DNA from 4 places in the Agrobacterium vacciniicorymbosi genome. Region 3 is predicted to be linked to each of the others. Evidence: predicted binding sites of a transcription regulator. Region 3 holds the regulator's gene; each other region holds the start of a gene.
What was found. The regulator LexA, encoded in region 3, represses DNA repair genes until DNA is damaged. The targets are predictions, from matches to a motif close to TGTTCNNNNTGTGTTCNG.
Positions count from the first base shown of each region.

Region 1: a site for LexA is predicted at 1,636-1,653, ahead of ABUK73_RS21370 (ATP-dependent helicase). Genes of this name have one in related genera too.
Region 2: a site for LexA is predicted at 1,650-1,667, ahead of ruvC (crossover junction endodeoxyribonuclease RuvC). Genes of this name have one in related genera too.
Region 4: a site for LexA is predicted at 3,591-3,608, ahead of ABUK73_RS23150 (helicase-related protein). Genes of this name have one in related genera too.

Region 1 is NZ_JBETMF010000016.1:116,263-121,785, forward strand. Features, by position in the region: gene ABUK73_RS21355 (YbhB/YbcL family Raf kinase inhibitor-like protein) at 1-37, opposite strand, end outside; gene ABUK73_RS21360 (hypothetical protein) at 216-623, opposite strand; gene ABUK73_RS21365 (TIGR02587 family membrane protein) at 631-1,494, opposite strand; gene ABUK73_RS21370 (ATP-dependent helicase) at 1,736-3,802, shown strand; partial or broken gene ABUK73_RS21375 (PAS domain-containing sensor histidine kinase) at 4,141-5,299, opposite strand; gene ABUK73_RS21380 (alpha/beta fold hydrolase) at 5,299-5,523, opposite strand, start outside.
Region 2 is NZ_JBETMF010000018.1:35,575-41,097, reverse strand. Features, by position in the region: gene ABUK73_RS22065 (PIN domain-containing protein) at 1-103, opposite strand, end outside; gene ABUK73_RS22060 (AbrB/MazE/SpoVT family DNA-binding domain-containing protein) at 100-369, opposite strand; gene ruvA (Holliday junction branch migration protein RuvA) at 454-1,071, opposite strand; gene ruvC (crossover junction endodeoxyribonuclease RuvC) at 1,096-1,608, opposite strand; gene ABUK73_RS22045 (LLM class flavin-dependent oxidoreductase) at 1,838-2,839, shown strand; gene ABUK73_RS22040 (DUF3592 domain-containing protein) at 2,868-3,563, opposite strand; gene ABUK73_RS22035 (YebC/PmpR family DNA-binding transcriptional regulator) at 3,724-4,470, opposite strand; gene ABUK73_RS22030 (pyridoxamine 5'-phosphate oxidase family protein) at 4,777-5,280, shown strand; gene ABUK73_RS22025 (MBL fold metallo-hydrolase) at 5,308-5,523, opposite strand, start outside.
Region 3 is NZ_JBETMF010000001.1:178,914-184,436, forward strand. Features, by position in the region: gene ABUK73_RS00980 (ComEC/Rec2 family competence protein) at 1-83, shown strand, start outside; gene ABUK73_RS00985 (glutathione S-transferase family protein) at 203-883, opposite strand; gene lexA (transcriptional repressor LexA) at 1,321-2,043, opposite strand; gene ABUK73_RS00995 (hypothetical protein) at 2,432-2,989, shown strand; gene kdsA (3-deoxy-8-phosphooctulonate synthase) at 3,159-4,007, shown strand; gene eno (phosphopyruvate hydratase) at 4,233-5,507, shown strand.
Region 4 is NZ_JBETMF010000024.1:8,471-13,993, forward strand. Features, by position in the region: gene ABUK73_RS23130 (ammonium transporter) at 1-695, opposite strand, end outside; gene ABUK73_RS23135 (P-II family nitrogen regulator) at 724-1,074, opposite strand; gene tesB (acyl-CoA thioesterase II) at 1,287-2,171, opposite strand; gene ABUK73_RS23145 (ubiquinone biosynthesis hydroxylase) at 2,259-3,473, shown strand; gene ABUK73_RS23150 (helicase-related protein) at 3,792-5,523, shown strand, end outside.

The DNA.
Region 1 (5,523 bases), on a different contig from region 3:
CCACAAGAGATGCAGCGCCGGTGACACGACGTATCATTAGGTATTCCTCCAAAGAATTCACACGCCGAACATGCGAGACTCTTCAAAGTTCCCCCTTCTTAACGCTATCAGAACTGAATATGTACGCACGTCGCCAAGTAACGTGGCTTATGCGGGTAGCAACAACCGTAGTGATGGCATACGACGCCCGCGGCCACCCTTTGGAAAAACGACCTTCAGGGCTCGTTGAAGGCTGAAACATAGAGAATGATCCTGCCTCTGGGATCATTTTTGAAAATCAGGCCGCCTCGCGCCTTTGATCTTCCAGGAACATAGTCCATTACGGTGCTGGCTCTCTCGACGATATCGGAACCATCACGGATCTCGCCGTTGACAGCGACCTGCGATGCGGTTGCGCTTGCAACATTCGAAACTTCGAAAGACACCTGAAACCCGTTGCTGCGCTGTTCCGTGATGACTAGGGTTGCGGAAAGGTCGGGTGATGTATCCTGATCTTTAAACGCGTCTTTTGCGATCCAGAAAATCACCACGAGTACGATTACTGCGGATACCAGTCCGGTGACCCACTCGACCCAGTGCGGATTGTTTGCCTCAAGACTTTTGTCGCCGATTGTTTTGGTCATAAAGCCCTCAAAGGATAAGTCGAGCGGCAGCCGCTCCGATCGCACCAGGAAAACTCAGGATAACGATAGCCATCAGAACCTGTGTGGAACCCAGGTCGTCAGTGCGGTGGAATGTCCAGAGACAGTAGGCACTGATGGATCCTGCTATTACATAACCAGGTAAGGTAAAGCGCACAAAGGCGTGCCAGCTTGGTGTACCCTCCGCAAGATCGTGGCTTCCATGAAATGAAAGCGCGTAAACGAACCCATGCATGACGATCAGCGACGCTGCGACGATGACAAGGCCGTGCCAAGGCGTCATCTTGAAAGAAAGCAAGATCATCTCCTCGGTGGGCGCCACGTTCAGATTTAAAAACAGTGCGCCAACTGCCATCAGAAAGAGCTCGCCGCCATAACTCGTCTCGCGATTTTGAACAGGATCATCGTCATCCTCGGTTTCTTCATCGTCAGATTTGCCGCCCAGTTGGCTCCTGCCCAACATGGCGCCAATGCTCGCCGGCACCCCTAGCAGAGCAATCATGCCCACAATCTCATGTGAGGTTTGACCAGTCCGCAACACACCTATGGAAGAGAGGATTAACGAGCTCGCTACCATACCCAATGCATAGGCGATAACAGCATCTCGGACAGATTGCCGCCAACCCGAAGTCTGCTCAAACCCTATGCGGCGAGACAGGACTATCAACAGAGGCAAATTGATCAAAAGAAGCAGCAACAGCCGGGTGCGATCCATGTAGAAGCCAAGCTCCCACATTTCCATCGTCATAAACATCGGCAGAGCGAACAGAAGAGCGCCCGCGACCCCGCGCGCTATTCCAGCGAGAAATTTGCTTGTATCGAATCCACCACTTGCGCTGTCTTTCGAACCCAATCTCGTTCTCCACAGAATGACTCTGGTCATGCGCGAGGACCGGATCGTCGCAATGCCGAACCTTAACAGCATCGAAGAGTGGACGCGACGCCAATCACGTCACGCTAATCAAGGACTTTTCAATATCCAACCCACCTGATAGGTTCTCACTTTGTTCGCGGTCATTTTTGACGCATCCATCGCGGTATATGGAGCTTCGTCTATACCGCATTTAAAGTAGGCGCACATCAAGGATAACGGCATGGCGGTTGCCTATCTGGAAAAACTGAACGAGCAGCAGCGCAAAGCCGTCGAGCATGGCGTCGGGCTGGCTGAGGGCAACACAGCAGGGCCTCTGTTGATCATTGCAGGTGCCGGATCTGGTAAGACCAACACGCTCGCCCATCGCGTGGCGCATCTCATCGTCAATGGTGCGGACCCGCGACGTATTCTCCTGATGACCTTTTCGCGCAGAGCCGCCTCCGAAATGGCCCGCCGCGTCGAGCGCATCTGCCGCAATGTGCTGGGTGCCAATGCCGGTGTCCTGACAGACGCCCTTGCCTGGTCCGGCACTTTCCATGGCATCGGCGCAAGACTGCTGCGGATGTATGCCGAGCAGATCGGTCTCAATCTCGACTTTACAATCCACGACAGGGAAGACAGCGCCGACCTTATGAACCTTGTGCGGCACGAGCTCGGATTTTCCAAGATGGAAAGCCGCTTTCCGACCAAGGGCACCTGTCTCGCGATTTATTCTCGCGCAGTGAACTCGGAGACGCCGCTGAACGAGATCCTGCGGCAGCACTATCCATGGGTCGCCACATGGGAAGAACAGTTAAAGGAATTATTCGGAGCTTATGTCGAGACCAAGCAGGCGCAGAACGTGCTCGATTACGATGACCTTCTGCTCTACTGGGCGCAGATGGTCAGCGATCCCGATCTCGCCGACGATATCGGCAATCGCTTCGACCATGTGATGGTCGATGAATATCAGGATACCAACAAGCTGCAGGCGTCTGTCCTGATGGCGCTCAAGCCCGGCGGACGTGGCTTGACCGTCGTCGGCGATGATGCCCAGTCGATCTACTCGTTCCGGGCAGCGACGGTTCGCAACATTCTCGACTTTCCAACATCTTTCAGCCCTGCCGCTGATGTCATTACACTTGACCGCAATTACCGCTCGACCCAGCCCATTCTGGCGGCAGCCAATGGCGTGATCGAACTGGCGCGCGAGCGTTTCACCAAGAACCTGTGGACCGAACGGGAGTCGCTCGAGCGACCCAAACTCGTGACCGTCAAGGATGAGACCGAACAGGCCAATTTCATTGTCGAGCAGGTGCTGGCCAATCGTGAGACTGGCATGACGCTGAAGCAGCAGGCAGTTCTGTTTCGGACATCCAGTCACAGCGGAACGCTTGAAGTTGAACTCACCCGTCGCAATATCCCCTTCGTCAAGTTCGGTGGCCTGAAGTTTTTGGACAGCGCCCATGTGAAGGACATGCTGGCCGTGCTGCGCTTCGCCCAGAACCCGCGGGACCGTGTCGCAGGCTTTCGACTTCTGCAAATGTTGCCGGGCATCGGTCCCAAAAAAGCTGGCACCATTCTCGACACGATCGCCTCCGACCCCGAACCGCTCCTAGCACTCGCGGAAATTCCAACACCGCCGAAGACTGGCGAGGACTGGACGTCGTTCGTTCAATTGCTGGGAGGGCTTCGCAAAACGCAGGAAGGGTGGCCGTCGGATATCGCGCAGGCCCGTCTGTGGTACGAACCACATCTCGAGCGCATCCATGAAGACGCCGATACTCGCAAGGCGGACCTTTCGCAGCTCGAACAGATTGCCAGCGGCTATCCCTCGCGCGAACGCTTCCTGACCGAACTGACGCTTGACCCACCGGATGCCACAAGCGATCAGGCGGGCGTGCCGCTGCTCGACGAAGACTATCTCATCCTATCGACCATCCACTCCGCCAAGGGACAGGAATGGCGTTCCGTCTTCATGCTCAATGTTGTCGATGGCTGCATACCATCGGACCTGGGGACAGGAACGACGCAAGAGATCGAGGAGGAACGGCGTCTGCTCTATGTCGGTATGACGCGGGCCAAGGACAGCCTGTCGCTCATCACGCCGCAGCGATTTTTCACTCACGGGCAGAACTCGCAGGGCGACAGGCATATTTACGCTTCGCGTTCTCGGTTCATTCCGGCGACGTTGTTGCAATATTTCGAACCGACGGCGTGGCCGAAAATCTCCGCCTCAGCATCTGAACGGAGTGCCCAGCAGATCCGGATCGATGTCGGCGCGCATATGCGCGGTATGTGGAAATAGGAGCGACCAAGACTGGCGCAACGCATTCACGATGTGATTCTTGGTGCGAGCCGCTTATGTCTCAATACATGATACTTTGTCCCAGCGGTCGCCACAAATGCCTGATGAGCATGGGTTCCTGCGATCAGGACGTCGCGGTATCTCGACAGTTTATTCAGGCGTCCTGACAGGGATAGAAAATGTCACCTCAGACGCGGCACAACTGGAAAATCACGGTATCGAACACCGAATCCAAATTTTTCGAACGAAACGCGTTTTTGAAGCGTAGCGGGTGTGTACTGCCCGCGTCATCAGAGATTTTAACCCTCTAAAACAATCACGTAACTGCGCACCATTGCTCAACGATCTGGATTTTCTCGATTGATGGGCATCGTGAAGGTGAAACGGGTCTCCCGGTCGTCAGATGAGACGACCAATATGCCACCATGTGCCCGCGCGATCTCTGCGGAGATATGGAGTCCAAGGCCCAAGCCCTCCTGGCTCCCGTTACGTTCACCCCTGAAAAATGGCTTGAATAGACTGAGCTGTGCATCTGCCGGAATCGGGACGCCACCGTTTGCAATCCACAGTTCCAGATGGTTGTCAGAAATAGACGCAGACAGTCGAACTGGTTCTTCCGGCTTACCATGGGTCAGCGCGTTGGCAACGAGATTGGAAGTCAATTGCGCCATTCGGCTGGCGTCAAAATCGATATCCTCATCAACGCGGAAGGACAATTCCATCGTTCGATCAGGGTGCGCAGTACGGGAGCTCATCAAGAACATGGCGCACCACTGGTTCCAAGGACTGAGCCTGACGTGAAAGTACCAGCCCACTACCAAGACGGACACGAGCGAAATCAAGAACGTTGTCGATCAGACCCGACATCCTCGACACGCTGCCCTGCATGAGGTCGAGAATGCCCTCACCTTTCAAACTTTGGATCTCTTTTCTCAAGAGGCGCACTGCAGCATTCATCGATGCGAGAGGATTCCGAAGGTCGTGTCCAAGGATCGCAATAAACTGCTCGCGCAATTCGGCATTGTGTCGCTCGACGTCCAATTCGCTTCTAATGGCAGCACCAGCGGCGTCAGAGGCCACGCGTGCGTCAACAAGTTCGCGCTCATATCGACGACGCTCGACGGCCTGAAACAGCGTAATCCGCGTGAACATCAGCCTGTCTTCATCGTCACGGCGCTCAAGCGCGTTTGCAAGGACAGGGAGTTTCGCCCCATTGGCTGTGATCAGGTCGAGAGCGACTTCATTGAAAAAACCCTGCATCCGTAGGAGCGGAGCGAAATGCGTTTCATAAAAAATGCGCCCCGCCATGTTCAACAGGTCACGCAGACGCTTGCCAAGAAGTTCTTCGGCCGGGACATCCAGCCACAGGGCCAGCGTCCGGTTGACCTTTACAATGCGCCCGTCGGGCTGCAGCGAGAGGTATCCGCAGGGCGCGTTTTCGTAAAGGTCATCCAGGTCTTCCGTCAGTGTCGGCCCGGAACTGCCTGTAGCCACCATTAGACGAAACGCCTGATCACCGAAACGACTTCATTTGGGGCACTGAGGTTGGGGCAGTGTCCGCTTGCCTCAAGCATAATCAATTCACTGCCAGGAACCATGCGATGGACGTATTCACCGACCTCCTCCGAGGCAATGATGTCGTCGCGGCACTGAAGGATGATTGTTCTCGCGGTAACTTTTGGAAGGTCATCACGGTTGTCGGAAGTGAATGTCACACGCGC
Region 2 (5,523 bases), on a different contig from region 3:
TCCCTATTTCGGCACCAAAACGCAATGCTGCCTGATGCTGCTTCGGGTCATCCCCTACGAAAAGTCTCAGTACCACATTCGTATCAAGACCAAACATATTCATGCGGCAGCTTCCGAGCTCTCTTCGTCGGTGTCGATAACATTGCCGCCGGCAGCTTTCAGGACAGACTCATCGATCTCTTCCAATGTCGCGCGTCCTCTTGGCGGCTTACCCAGCAGACCTGCCAGATCGTTGAAATCGACATTTTTGGGTGTCAACACCACTTCGCCGTCAATGATCGAGTAGACAATCTGGTCCCCGGGGCGAAGATTCAAAGCCTCACGCATCTCTTTCGGAAGAGTCACCTGCCCTTTAGACGAAAGTGTCAATTCCCATCCCAAATCGAAAGCCCTCCGAGAAAATCATAATCGTAGGAAAATTTATCATTTCTCCAACGGAATATCAATCTGGCATCACCGCGAAAGCTCCTTCAACCCCAGCCGGATCAGCTTGGCGCTATCTCCACCCTCGCCGCCATTCTTCAGCGCCGCAGCAACCGCATTGGCGGCCTGGTCGCGGGAATAGCCGAGATTGGTGAGAGCCGAGACGGCATCGGCAACGGGCGCAGAGGCCACCCCTTCACCCAGTTCCTGCTTGAGACCGATCGAGGCAGAGGCCTCGCCCGCAAAGGCCGGGGCCTTGTTGCGCAACTCGGTGACGATACGCACCGCGACCTTCGGACCCACGCCCGGCGCACGCGAAACGACCACCTTGTCCTGAAGCGCGATGGCATTGGCGAGTTCAGATGGCGTCAGCGTTGAAAGCACCGCCAGCGCAACCTTGGAACCCACGCCCTGCACGCTCTGCAGCAGGTTGAACCATTCGCGCTCCAGCGCGCTCATGAAGCCGAAGAGTTTCAGCTGGTCTTCGCGCACATAGGTCTCGATGAAAAGGACGATGGCTTCGCCCGGCGAGCCAAGCCGCGAAAGCGTGCGGGCCGAGCAATGGGCCACGTAACAGACGCCATGCACATCGACGAGAACATAGTCGTCGCCAATTTCATCGATGGTGCCTTTGAGTTTTCCGATCATGGTAACGCCTGTGAAATGAGGAAATCAGCTTGCCGCCAGCACGCGGCGCATGCGCTCGCCTGCCCGGTTGTGCGCGTGGCAAATGGCGATGGCAAGCGCATCGGCAGCGTCATTGCCCTTGAACTCGGCCTTGGGCATCAGAATTTTGAGCATCATGTGAATTTGCTGCTTTTCACCGTGGCCCACGCCGATCACCGCTTTCTTGACGGCATTGGGCGCATATTCCGCCACGGGCAGGCCAGCACGGGCCGGAACCAGCATGGCAATGCCGCGCGCCTGACCCAGCTTCAGCGTGGCCACCGCATCCTTATTGACAAAGGTCTGCTCTACCGCCGCCTCATGCGGTTGATGGGAATGTACGATATCCGACAGGCCATCATGCAACTGGCAAAGGCGCGAGGCCAGATCCATATCGCCGTCCGACGTCACCGTGCCGGAGGCCACGAAACGCAGGCTGTTGCCGAGGGTTTCGATGATACCCCAGCCCATTCGCCGTAGCCCGGGATCAATCCCGATAATTCGAATCGCATTTTGCATATGTCACCCTACCGTTCAGTGGCAAAACCTGCCAGCGATAAGTGAACAAAACGACAACATCCGTCATTTGCGCACAGCTTCTACGCCTGAACGCGGCTCTCACTCCCAAACGTCGCAAAGTTGGACCAGTTTTTTTGATGCATCGATCAATTCGGCGCGACTGCTCTGGCAAATTCCGCACTGCAACTTACATCGGGTAAAATCTGAAAAATCCCAACAGGAGCGTCCGATGATCCCTTTTTCCATTCTCGATCTGTCGCCCATTGGTGAAGGCGAGAACGTGAGCAAGGCGCTGGAGAATTCGCGCCGCATGGCCATCAAGGCTGAAGAGCAGGGCTATGAACGCATTTGGCTTGCCGAACATCACGGCATGCCGGGCATTGCCAGCGCCGCAACCTCACTCGTCATCGCCCATGTCGGCGCGGCAACCACACGCATCCGCGTCGGTTCCGGCGGCATCATGCTGCCAAACCACTCGCCTCTCGTGATTGCCGAACAGTTCGGCACGCTGGCAGCACTCCTGCCAGGTCGCGTCGATCTCGGTCTTGGCCGCGCGCCGGGAACGGATATGCGCACCGCCCGCGCTCTGCGCCGCAATCTGGATGCGGGCGCTGAAAACTTCCCGCATGATATTGTCGAATTGCAGCGCTATCTCGGCGCGCCGGAACCGGATCAAGCTATTCTGTCAGTGCCCGGCATGCACTCCAATGTGCCGATCTGGCTTCTGGGCTCCAGCATCTACAGCGCCCATCTGGCCGCAGCACTTGGCCTGCCCTACTCCTTCGCCTCGCATTTCGCGCCAGATATGCTGATGGACGCCATCGCTATCTACCGCGAACGCTTCCAGCCATCGGCTACATTGCAAAAGCCCTATGTCATGGTTGGCGTTATGGGTGTAGGTGCAGATACGGATGAAGAAGCACAACACCTCTTCACCTCCGCCCAGCAGCAATTCGTCAATCTGCGAAAGAACGTCCGCACCCAGTTCCCACGTCCCGTCGAAACCATGGACGATTACTGGAGCGACATGGAACGCATCACGGTCGAACACACGCTCAGATATGCGGTGGTCGGCTCGCATGCCACAGTCGAACATAAACTGGGCGAGTTCCTGTCGGAAACCGGCGCGGATGAGCTGATCGTCTCCATGCCCGTTCACGACATTCAGAAACGACTTCGTTCCGTCGAGGTTTTCGCCGAAGTCAGAAGCGGCCTGAAACTAGCCGCCTGATCGAGCCTGACCGAGAGCGACCCCGCGCTCAAGCGGGATCGCCGACGACGTCAGTGAGATCGATCATGTGGCGGTCTGGCTTTTTCGGGTCGATCAGGACCCGCAATTTTCGCCCCTCCAACTGTGCGGTGGGATCAACCCATATCGCGCCGCTCTCATAGCGTCGTATACGCCCGGTTTGAGGGTCGGTCCCCTGCGCCACCACCCGGAATGGATTTGCTCCGTTGACCGAGACCTTCTCATCTTGAAAAACGTGCAGAAACTCCGCTTCGACAGGTCGACCAAAGCGCAACAGCCATGTCTCGCGCCGCTTCTTCAAAACCAGGAAAAGAAAGATGCCGGTACCCACAAGGGTTAGCAGGACACCCAGGATCGTGAATATGCCGATAAGAAAATACCGTCCCATGAGGTCGTTGACCAAGGCATTCGATGGCGATTGCGGATCGTAGAGAACCTCCACCACATCACCCTGTGAAAAACGCGGCGGGGATGAGTTGATCCTGTCCGCCATTTCCTGCTGTTGTCCTTGAGCATCGGTAAAACGGACAATGGCCGTATAGCTGCTTTCCTGTGTCCTGCGAACGACCTCCGAGACGACGCCCTGCGCCGTCAGCGCGCGTTGGGCGAACTGGCTATCCTGATAAAAAAAGAACGCGCCCAACCCAGCAAATGCAAGGCCGAACACGACAAACGCCCAAGCAATAAGTTTAACAGTTGCCTTCATACGCAAAACCCTCTCCGGTTGATGAGATCGAGATAGTGCGACTAAAAATTAAACCAAGGGTCGAAATTCAATTTTTTACGTGATCAGCCATTATGCGCTCAAACAAAAGCCCCCGCGCATGGCTGCGCAGGGGCCTATTAAATCATAATCGGCAGAAAAATCAGGCCGAAAGCTTGGCCATGATTTCTTCGGACACTTCGAAGTTCGAATAGACGCTCTGCACATCGTCATCGTCTTCAAGGTTGCCGATGAGCTTCATCAGCGACTGTGCCTTTTCTTCATCGACTGGAACCGTGTTCTGCGGCTTCCAGATGGATTTGACGCTTTCGGCTTCACCGAGAACAGCTTCCAGTGCCTTGGACACTTCGTTCATGGCTTCGAAACCGCAGATGATGGTGTGGCCGTCTTCATTGCTTTCCACATCGTCGGCACCCGCCTCGATAGCAGCTTCCATGACCTTGTCGGCGTCACCAACAGAGGCCTTGTAGGTGATTTCACCGACGCGGTCGAAGGAGAACGAAACAGAGCCGGTTTCGCCCAGCGCGCCGCCAGCCTTGGTGAAGATGGAGCGAACGTTGGAGGCCGTGCGGTTGCGGTTGTCTGTCAGCGCTTCGACGATAACCGCCGTACCGCCCGGACCGTAGCCTTCGTAACGCACGTAATCGTAGTTTTCAGCATCTGCACCGGACGCCTTCTTGATGGCGCGGTCGATGTTGTCCTTTGGCATCGACTGTGCCTTGGCGTTCTGCACTGCCAGACGCAACGCCGCGTTCATGCTCACATCCGGCAGACCGGACTTGGCAGCAACGGTGATTTCACGCGCGAGTTTGGAGAACATCTTCGAACGGATCGAATCCTGTTTTCCCTTGCGATGCATGATGTTCTTGAACTGTGAATGGCCAGCCATGGCACCCCTGATCGGATCGTTTGTTTGGATTGCGGTGCTTATAAGTGCGATGGCCCGGCTGTTCAAGCCCACATGCCCACTCTTCTCGCACACATCAAAGCGTTTCCTTACTCACTGGAGCAGGTCTGCCGGCGCAGGTTTTCGTCCTTGATCCTTGCGGAGAAATGCCCGGCAAACCCGTTCCAGTGAACAAGGAAACGCTTTAGGGAACTGAAATCTACTCTCTTCGTTTGGTTACCAGTGCGAAAGCGGGCAGCTTTGTCCGTTGATCGTGAGGATAACGAGAAACGTGAAGGAGACCCCTAAATGGTCAGCTTGAGTGAAGCACGCGATGCCCCCGCCCGTCAGCTTTGGGACGAAATCAATTCCGTCCATGCGGGCATGCTGGGCCTTGAAGGCCTTCACAGCCATATGCAGCCCATGGCACCCCACGCCGACCCGAAGACCAACACGATCTGGTTTTTCACCAAAAAGAGCGCTGATCTTGTTCAGACTTTAAAGTCCGGCTCCCGCGCCCACTTCTGTGTCATCGGCAAGGATCACGACTATCATGCTTGCCTCTCCGGCAAGCTGGAAGTTCGCGAAGACAAGGCAAAGCTGGACGAATACTGGAATTCCGTCACCGCCGCCTGGTATGAACACGGCAAGAGCGACCCTGATCTGACGATGCTCGCCCTCCATGTGGACGATGCCGATATCTGGGCATCGACGGACAGCACCCTGAAATTTGGTTGGGAAATCGCCAAGGCAAACATGTCTGATCATAAGGTGCCGGATGTCGGCGTCAGACAACATCTGGCTTTCGCCTAAAACTTCCCTTTCCCGCCCGTTGCCCGTTCACATGCCTTGCGGCACCAGAATTTGCGGCTGGCGGGGAAGGTTTCTCATAGACACCCTGATAACCGGGTCATTGGCATAAGCGATTTTGAATTGCGGGCCGAACGTGACCAGAAACTGCTCCAGAGCACTTGGCTGGTGCATCGGCAGGATCAGAGCCGACCGCAGTCGCTTCACGATGCGGCTCATACTGTCAGCCCCCATCGTCAAGCCACC
Region 3 (5,523 bases):
ACCGTAGCTATGAGTGGCGCAAAGGAGAGTTCGACGCGTCAGTGCCGGAGCATATCGAAAGAATGCTATCGAACGCCCCGTGATATGCTTCATTCAAAGGTGCCGCTTGCGCGCTTTGCGATACCTTCTGACTCGTTTTCACACAGACCGTTTTACACAGCCAAGTCGGTATTTTCGTTCGAAACAGACGCCGTTCCATATCTCACGACTTCAAGCGCAAATCCGCCAGCCATTCTCCGATGGCTTTGGCTTCCGCCTCGTGTTCTGCATCGCGCCACGGTTCCAGCAAGGCCGCATCCTGCCATTCCTGCATTGCGGGGAGGGTGAGGAGACGGTTCTTGTAAGCCTCGGCCTCGGGCGACATAGCCGTTCCATAGGTCTGGAAGCGGAAGGCGACGGGGCAGAAAAACGCGTCTACTGCTGTAAATGCGTCTCCCGCCAGGAACGGACCGCCAAAGGAGGCTAGACCTTCCTGCCAAAGTGCGTCGATGCGGGAAATGTCTTTCTTCAGCGCCTCGCCAACTTCAGTTGGCTGGATCCGAAGACCGACATTCATCGGATGTTCGTTGCGCAATGTCTGGAAGCCTGAGTGCATTTCCGCCGCGGCAGAACGCGACCATGCACGTGCCTTCGTATCACCAGCCCAAACTCCACTATGCCGTTCCGCCAGATATTCGATGATCGACAGCGAATCCCATACGGTCAGGTCGCTCTCGACAAGGCAGGGCACCTTGGCGGTGGGAGAAAATGTCGCGAAATCCTCGGCGGAATTGCCGAATGGGGTAAGCTTTTCGCTGAATGCAATATCGAGTGTCCGCATCAACACCCATGGCCGCAGGGACCAGGAGGAATAGTTCTTGTTGGCTATATAAAGATCGTACATTTCATATCCCTCGGTTGCAGCACCGTGTTAGCGCGGGAAATTTCTCCGATACAGACGGTTTGCGCGATGGTGGTCTTCAAATAATTTGATCTTTTGTGCCCAGGTGGTGACATTGTGAACAGAGAGATTTCGGTCTGAAGCTCCCATTCCGCAACTCAAACTAGGCAGCGCTACACACAAAACGTCACGCTAAAATCATTCATAGACGCTCACCGACGCGAGTGATTCGAAGATAGTGAGCCGACTAACTATTTTTGGATATCTGCACTTACCGTGAGCGCAAATTTCCCTCTGAAATGCATGTAAGTGCACTTGTTTGTTAATCGAACCAACGTCCAACTTTGGCTCTGGTACCTCGCCAACAGGCGAATCAAAACCAGAAATATTGCCCGCGGGCAGACCTAAAAATCCGCCCGCTAAATTATAGGCAGCAGTAGTCAGTGATAGCGGCGGATCAGGCCGACAAGCTTACCCTGGATTTTCACCCGGTCCGGTCCGAAGATGCGGGTCTCGTAAGCGGGGTTGGCGGCTTCGAGCGCAATGGAGGCACCCTTGCGGCGGAAGCGCTTCAGTGTCGCTTCTTCGTCATCCACCAATGCAACGACGATATCGCCCGGATTTGCGGTGCTTCCGTCACGAATAATGACCGTATCTCCATCGAAAATACCGGCTTCGATCATCGAATCGCCTTTGACCTCGAGCGCGTAATGTTCGCCAGAGCCGATCATATCCATCGGCACGACCACATCATGGGTGTTGTTCTGGATCGCCGAAATCGGGACACCTGCTGCGATTCGCCCCATGACGGGAACGCTGACCGAGTTGACGTCGCGACTGTTCAACGGGGCAGGTGCGGGCGATGGCTCCACAGCCTTTGGCTTGCCAAGGCTGCCTTCGATGACGCTGGGCGAAAAGCCGCGTTGCGGCTTGTTGGCTGGAGAATAGGACTCGGGAAGCTTGATGACTTCGAGTGCGCGCGCCCTATTCGGTAGCCGGCGAATAAACCCGCGCTCTTCCAGCGCCGTAATCAACCGGTGAATGCCCGATTTAGAGGCAAGATCGAGTGCATCCTTCATTTCATCGAAGGATGGCGGCACGCCAGACTCTTTCATTCTTTCATGAATGAACAGAAGCAATTCCTGCTGTTTGCGCGTGAGCATGAAGAAACACCCTTGGAAATTCGAGGCGAAGATTCGCGAAACAAATACAGAACGAACACTATCTGTTCCATATGTGTTCTGCAATAGCCCAGTAAAAAATCACTTAAGCCAGATCAAAATAAATATCCGTCAGATCGTTGAGAGAATCATATGGCCATGGCTGGTTACGACTTCTTCACGTTGAATCACGCCGATTTGCGCCTCCGGGTTGTTTTTCTGCCCGATTTTGCTAATTCCGCTCATGCTTTCAAGGGGCCCGCGCGGTGATCTTGGCATCTTGTGGGGTGAGCAGGTATTTGGTCCTGTTTTTAAGCATTTTCATCAGTTTTTGTCCGTCATTCTCCTACGAGTGAAAGCGGTACGGATATCGTTTTAGAAAGTCCATCAAGTGAAATTTAGAACGCTCAGCCTGATTGTGGGCCTTGTTGCACTTGCCGGGTGCCAAACCACCCAACCCAATTCGCCAGAAGCTCTTAAAAAAGCGGAGTATGATAGATTGCTCCTGGCATCCACTGTCGCGAACTGCAAACTGATTATGCTTATAAATGCGGATCGCGTCGCGGCCAAAAAGCAGCCGTCGAGAGACAATAAGTGCGCTTCCATTTTGCGTAACAATAAACTTGGCGGTGGTTTGCACGCGGCTAGTTTCGTGCCGGACATCGGTATTAATGGCATACCGATTCCACTTGGAAGTCTTGTCAGGCTTGCGGTGACCATGGAGCGAAAGCAGCGTCAAGAAAAGGCATTTGAGGCAAAGCTACCTTCTTGGGCGGTGGGCGAAAACACGGAGTATGTTTATCGGTTTCTCTTGGCTCAAGACTTCAAACCCGAGGAGATCGAACGCGTGAAATCTACGAGTGAGTTTTCCTCTGCTGTCAACGAGGCCGGACCGACCATCCGCTTCATGAAAGCAAATCCCGATGTGGTGAAGCTGGCACAAAAATAACGTAAACAGGGTGCTGCTTTTTGTAGCGGAAACTGTTCCGATCAACCGGCACGGCAGCCGTGACATAGATTACGCTTCCTGATAATGGCGTGACCAGGATTGTAGAATATGTCTGCGTGCAGCCGCTTGGCGGCTGGGCGTAGGCCCGGTTTGCCTTCGAGGAGTAATGATGAGCGTCCAGAATAATCTCAACGTGGTCGTCGGCGAAGGTGCCGGGCAGGTAACTTTCTCCAATACCGAACGTTTCTCGCTGATTGCCGGGCCGTGCCAGATGGAGAGCCGCGACCATGCCTTCATGATTGCCGAGACCATGGCGGAGCTGTGCGGCAAGCTGGGTATCGGTTTTGTCTACAAGTCGTCCTTCGATAAGGCCAACCGCACGTCCCTGTCGGGCCAGCGCGGCATTGGCATCGATAAGGCGCTGGAGGTTTTTGCTGAACTTAAGGAGCAATTCGGCTTTCCGGTGTTGACGGATATTCACACGGAAGAACAGTGCGCAATCGTGTCACCGGTTGTCGACATCCTGCAAATCCCGGCGTTTCTCAGCAGGCAAACGGACCTTCTGGTGGCGGCGGCCAAGACCGGTCGGGTCGTCAATGTGAAGAAGGGTCAGTTCCTGGCGCCTTGGGACATGAAGAATGTTCTGGCCAAGCTGAACGATAGTGGCAACCCGAACGTGCTGCTGTGCGAGCGCGGCGCGTCCTTCGGTTACAACACGCTCGTTTCCGACATGCGCTCGCTGCCCATCATGGCATCGCTCGGTGCGCCGGTTGTCTTTGACGCGACTCACTCCGTGCAGCAGCCGGGCGGGCAGGGTGGTTCGAGCGGCGGTCAGCGGGAATTCGTTGAGACGCTGGCGCGTGCGGCCATTGCGGTCGGCGTCGCCGGTCTTTTTGTGGAAACGCATGAAGACCCTGATAACGCTCCCTCGGACGGACCCAATATGGTCCACCTGAAGGATATGCCGAAGCTTCTGGAAAAGCTGCTGGCTTTCGACAATATCGCGAAAGCTGCGTGATCGCTTTTGGCCTCAATCGATTTTTATGAAAAGACGGCGTCCAGAGATGGGCGCCGTCATTGTAATTTCTTGCGCGTCGTCTACAGCGACGGAGGAAGTTCACATCGAGTCGCTATTCCGTCGCCCTGTTTATCGCGCCGCTCATCCGAAAAGCGCTTCACAGTTTTCGGGATGCACTCTAAGACAGGCAACTGAAAATCCTGTTCCAGTCCCAAGGGAGAGATCATGACAGCCATTACCGATATCATCGCACGCGAAATCCTCGACAGCCGTGGAAACCCCACCGTTGAAGTCGATGTCTATCTGGAAGACGGTTCTTTCGGTCGTGCGGCAGTTCCATCGGGCGCATCGACGGGCGCGCATGAAGCCGCAGAACTGCGTGATGGTGGCAAGCGCTACCTTGGTAAGGGTGTGGAAAAGGCCGTTGAAGCCGTCAATACGGAAATCTTCGATGCGCTGGGCGGATTCGATGCCGAAAGCCAGATCCATATCGACCAGACGCTGATCGCGCTCGATGGCACGCCGAACAAGTCGCGCCTCGGTGCCAACGCCATTCTCGGCGTTTCCCTGGCGGTTGCCAAGGCCGCTGCCGAAACCACAGGTCTGCCGCTTTACCGTTATGTTGGCGGCCCCAACGCGCATCTGCTGCCCGTGCCGATGATGAACATCATCAACGGCGGCGCACATGCCGATAACCCGATCGACTTCCAGGAATTCATGATCATGCCGGTTGGCGCGGAAAGCATCCGTGACGCCGTGCGGATCGGCGCGGAAATCTTCCATGTTCTGAAGAAGGAACTCGCAGCACAGGGTCACAACACCAATGTCGGCGACGAAGGCGGTTTTGCTCCGGGTCTGAAGAGCGCGCCGGAAGCACTCGATTTCATCATGAAGTCTGTCGAAAAAGCTGGCTACAAGCCGGGTGATGATGTTGCACTCGCTCTCGACTGCGCATCCACCGAGTTCTTCAAGAACGGCAAGTACGAGATGGAAGGCGAAGGCCGCACGCTGGAGCCTGAAGCCATGGCTGACTACCTTGCCGAACTGGCCGGCAAATACCCGATCATCTCAATTGAAGACGGTATGGCAGAAGACGATTGGGACGGCTGGAAGTACCTGACGGACAAGATCGGCTCCAAGGTTCAGCTGGTTGGCGACGACCTTTTCGTCACCAACTCCGCACGCCTTCGCGATGGTATCAAGATGGGTGTTGCCAACTCCATCCTCGTCAAGGTCAACCAGATCGGCTCGCTGACGGAAACGCTTGACGCCGTCGAGACAGCGCACAAGGCGCGCTATACCGCCGTCATGTCTCACCGCTCCGGTGAAACCGAAGATTCTACCATTGCCGATCTGGCAGTTGCGACCAACTGCGGACAGATCAAGACCGGTTCGCTCTCGCGTTCCGACCGTCTTGCCAAGTACAACCAGTTGATCCGCATCGAAGAAATGCTCGGCCCGCAAGCCGCTTACGCAGGTCGTTCCATCCTTCGCGGATAAGAATCGCTTGAAAGTC
Region 4 (5,523 bases), on a different contig from region 3:
CGCTTGCCAACCATGATCGCACCGATCAGACCGGCAACACCGGCGTTGATGTGAACGACCGTGCCGCCAGCAAAGTCGAGAGCGCCGAGGCCGAAGAGGTAGCCCTTTGCGTCCCAAACCATGTGGGCAATCGGGAAGTAGACGAAGGTGACCCAGAGAATGCAGAACAGGATGGAAGCGGAGAACTTGATGCGCTCAGCAAAGGCACCGATGATCAGTGCCGGTGTGATGGCAGCAAATGTCATCTGGAACATCACGAAGATGAATTCCGGAATGACGACGCCCTGCGAGAAGGTCGCAGCCGTGCTGTCCTTCGTTACGCCAGACAGGAACATCTTGGCGAAGCCACCGAAGAACGGGCTTTCGGAACCGCCGAAGGCAAAGGAATAACCGTAGACGACCCAGATGATCATGACGCTGGCAGCAATGACAGTGACCTGCATCAGCACCGACAGCATGTTCTTGCTGCGAACCAGACCACCGTAAAACAGTCCCAGACCCGGAATGATCATGAACAGCACGAGGATGGTGGCAAGGAACATGAAGGCGGTGTCGCCCTTGTCAGGCACAGGTGCTGCAGCAGCTGCTGCTACCGCTGGAGCCGCTGCATCCTGCGCGAAGGCTGCAATCGGGGCCAGAAGGGCCGCCGCACTGGCGCCAAGCGCGCTGAGTGTGGAAATCTTGTTGAATTGCATGGTTTGAAAACTCCCCTGTCAGCCGTGCTTAGAGCGCTTCTGTGTTTGTTTCGCCGGTACGGATGCGCACGGCCTGTTCAATCGAGTAGACGAAAATCTTGCCGTCGCCGATCTGCCCTGTCTTTGCGGAAGACGCGATGGCTTCAACGGCCTTCTCCACCAGATCGGACGCGACAGCGATTTCGATCTTCAACTTGGGAAGAAAGCTGACCGCGTATTCGGTGCCGCGATAAATTTCGGTATGTCCCTTCTGGCGTCCGTAACCCTTCACTTCGGTCACGGTCAGGCCCTGAATACCGACAGCGGTGAGTGCTTCACGCACTTCGTCCAGCTTGAACGGCTTGATAATGGCCATCACAATTTTCATCTGGTTTCCCATCCTTTGTTTGTCTCGGCACGAAGCCGACTTGTCCCGACGCTGGCAGATCAGTAACAGCGACTGATCTCCTACATTCAAGGCGCGTGCCAGTTTGATGGGTCCGGCATAAGTTATTGAAAAGTAAAGCCTATAATAAATTCGTCTGGAAAATAGGCACTTGTTTGCGCGCTATGCGCGCAATTAATATGCAAAATTTACAAAATGCCCATTATTTAATCATTTGCCAATTTGCGAATCAGGCCTTCCTGCGCCATGGAGGCCACAAGCACACCATCGCGGGTAAACAGGCTCCCGCGTGTTAGCCCGCGGGCGCCCGATGCGCTGGGGCTATCCTGCGTGTAGAGCAGCCAGTCATCCAGCTTGCAGGGACGGTGAAACCACATGGCGTGGTCGAGACTTGCGGCCTGGACGGCAGGGTCGAAGATCGTCGTGCCGTGGGCGTAAAGCGACGTATCGAGCAGCGTCATATCCGAGAGATAGGCAAGCACGGCGGCTTGATAATGCCGGTCGGCAGGCACGTCGCCCACGGCCCGCACCCAAATATCCTGATGCGGATCAAGCTTTTCCCTGGAAATATAGTGGGTCAGCGACACCGGCCGGATCTCGATAGGGCGCTTGTTTTCCCAATATTTGCGGATTGCGGGCGGGGCCTTGGCCAGAAACGCATCGCGCATCTGGTCTTCGCTCATCAAGTCCTCGGGCTGCGGCACCTTGGGGATCGAAGCCTGATGGTCAAAACCGCCCTCATCGATCTGGAAAGACGCCGACATGGAAAAAATCGCATGGCCGTGCTGGATGGCGACGATGCGCCGCGTTGCAAAACTTGCCCCATCGCGAATGCGGTCGACCTGATAGATGATCGGCACTTTCGGGTCGCCAGAGCGCATGAAATAGGCGTGCAGCGAGTGGACGAAACGGTCGTCACTCACCGTGCGCTGCGCCGCCATCAGGGCCTGGGCAATGACTTGCCCGCCGAAAACGCGCTGCCAGCCAACCTGCGGGCTTGTGCCGCGAAACAGATTTTCCTCGAGCTTTTCCAGATCAAGCGTGGAAATCAGTTTTTCGAGCGGGGCGGCATTTTCAAGAGGGCGCGACATTTTCGACATGCTCCGGCTGTAGGAAGACCTAAATGAATGATCTATAGTGCAGGCGTGATATTCACAAGAATGCGAGGAGAAGACGCGATGTTCGATGTGGTGGTTGCCGGCGGCGGATATGTTGGATTGAGCGTTGCGGTGGCCATCAAGCAGGCCGCCCCGCATCTGGATGTGCAGGTCATCGAGGCCGCCCCTGATGATGTCTGGAAAAAGGACATGCGCGCCTCCGCCATCATCGCCGCCGCCACCCGCATGCTGCAAGTCTTTGGCATCTGGGACGAGCTTCTGCCGGAAGCCCAGCCGATCAACAAAATGATCGTGACGGATTCCAAGACCTCCGATCCCGCGCGCCCCGTCTTCCTAACTTTCGATGGCGAAGTCGCCGAGGGCCAGCCTTTTGCCCATATGATCCCAAATGTCGCGATGGTCGGTGCCCTGCGTGGTGTTTGCGAAAAGCTCGGCGTCACCATTCGCCATGGCCTCAGTGTCACCGGCTTCGAAGCGCAACATCGCAGCAACGTGGTCACCCTGTCCGATGGCTCGACTTTCGAGACCCGGTTGCTGGTGGCCTGCGACGGCGTTCGCTCGGCCTTGCGCGATATGGCGGGCATCAAGACCGTGCACTGGGCCTATGATCAATCCGGCATCGTCACGACCGTGGAGCATGAGCGCCCGCATAATGGCTGTGCCGAAGAACATTTCCTGCCATCCGGGCCTTTCGCCATTTTGCCGCTCAAGGGCAATCGCTCGTCGCTGGTCTGGACGGAACGCACCGCCGATGCCGACCGGTTGGTGGCAGCCGACGATCTTTTGTTCGAAGAGGAGCTGGAGCGCCGCTTTGGCCACAAGCTCGGCCCGATCAGACCGGTCGGTCCACGGCGGGCCTTTCCGCTCGGCCTGACACTTGCCCGAGCCTTCGTGGCGCCGCGTCTGGCGCTGGCGGGCGATGCCGCCCATGGCATCCACCCGATTTCCGGCCAGGGCCTCAATCTCGGCTTCAAGGATGTCGCCGCTTTGGCGGAAACCATCGTGGAGGCGGATCGCCTCGGTCTCGATATCGGATCGCTCAACGTGCTGGAGCGCTACCAGTCGTGGCGGCGGTTCGACACGGTGCGTATGGGTATCACGACAGATGTGCTGAACCGACTGTTTTCCAATGATGTCGGCCCCATCAGGATCGCCCGCGATTTCGGCCTTGGCATCGTGGACCGGATTCCGGGCCTCAAATCCTATTTCATCGGTCAGGCGGCAGGCACTGCCGATCCCAACGGTCCACGCCTGCTGGCTGGCCAACCGCTCTAATGTGACAAAGCCTGGAACGACACGATTCACGATCTGGTGGAGCGTCGAACCACTGTGGCCCAGATATAGCCGTGAACAAAAGCTGAATCAGAGGGAGTCAGCGATTCGTCGCTGATTCGTTCGCAGCCTGTTCCGAATCGTCATTTTCAATGTTTATGACGCAAAAATCGCGGCAATTTCAGCTTTGATGCATTCCTTCCTTGCCTTTGCGCGTCGCGATTGCCATGTGTGGTGGACGATGCGGAGGAATGTTTTCCGAATGTGTTGTAAAACAATCAGTTAGTCGATTTCACGGATAGTACGTTGAATTTTCGCCCCATGATCTTGAGCGGCCGCGGTGTTACGGCCGTTCTTGGCCCGACCAATACCGGCAAGACGCATTATGCCATTGAACGCATGGTCGCGCATGGAAGCGGTGTCATCGGCCTGCCCCTGCGGCTGCTTGCCCGCGAGGTCTATACGCGGCTGGTGGAAAAGGTCGGCGCGCCCAATGTGGCGCTCGTCACCGGCGAAGAGAAGATTTCTCCACCCAAAGCGAAATATTCCGTCTGCACCGTCGAGGCCATGCCGCGTGAAACGACTGCAGCCTTCGTCGCTATCGATGAGGTGCAGCTTGCTGGCGATCTAGAGCGCGGCCACATCTTCACCGACCGCATTCTGCATCTACGCGGACGCGAGGAAACGCTGCTTTTGGGCGCGGGCACCATGCGGCCCATTCTGGAAAAGCTGCTGCCCGGCATCGTCGTAGTTGAACGGCCCCGCCTGTCGCAGCTGTTTTATGCCGGACAGAAGAAAATCACCCGCCTGCCGCAACGAACCGCCATCGTCGCCTTTTCCGCAGAAGAGGTCTACGCGATTGCCGAACTGGTGCGCCGTCAGCGCGGTGGTGCCGCGGTGGTGCTGGGCGCACTGTCGCCACGCACCCGCAATGCGCAGGTCGGCCTTTATCAAAACGGAGACGTTGAATATCTGGTCGCGACGGATGCCATCGGCATGGGCCTCAACCTCGACGTCGATCATGTGGCCTTTGCGCAGGACCGCAAATTCGACGGTTATCAGTTCCGCAATCTCAACCCCGGTGAAATGGGCCAGATCGCCGGTCGCGCCGGTCGCCATCTGCGCGATGGCACCTTTGGTGTGACGGGTCGCGTCGATCCGCTGGATGACGAACTGGTGGAACGCGTCGAATCGCATCAGTTCGATGCGGTCAAAGTGCTGCAATGGCGCACCAAGAATTTCGATTATTCCTCCATCGCCAATCTGCGCGGAAGTCTCGATGCGGCCCCTACCGTTCAGGGGCTGTCGCGCGCTTTGCCCGCCATCGACCAGCAGGCACTGGAATATCTGTCGCGTTACCCTGAAATCATCGACGTCACCACCAATGCCGAGCGGGTGGAAAAACTGTGGGAGGCCTGCGCGCTGCCGGATTATCGCCGCATCGCGCCTGCACAACACGCCGATCTGATTTCGACACTCTACTTCGACCTCGTCAAACGCGGTGCCGTCAACGAGGATTTCATGGCCGAACAGGTGCGCCGGGCGGACCGCACCGACGGAGAGATCGATACGCTTTCTGCAAGGATTGCGCAGATCAGAACATGGACGTATGTATCAAACCGCCCAGGATGGCTTGCCGATCCGACACACTGGCAAGAAAAGACGCGGGAAATCGAAGATCGATTGTCCGATGCTCTACATGAAAGGTTGACGAAACGCTTTGTTGATCGCAGGACATCTGTGCTCATGAGGCGCCTAAGAGAGAATGCGATGCTTGAAGCTGAAATCAGTGTGAATGGTGATGTCTTTGTTGAAGGACATCATGTCGGCCAATTGGCGGGTTTCCGGTTTACACCGGTGGCCGGAGCTGAAGGGCCAGATGCCAAGGCTGTGCAAGGAGCAGCGCAGAAGGCGCTTGCGCTGGAATACGAGGCGCGGGCTGCGCGCCTGCATGCCAGCGGCAATGGCGATCTTGCGTTAAGCTCGGATGGGCTTGTGCGCTGGCTGGGTGAGCCCGTTGCACGCCTTTCGGCTGGCGACAACATCATGAAGC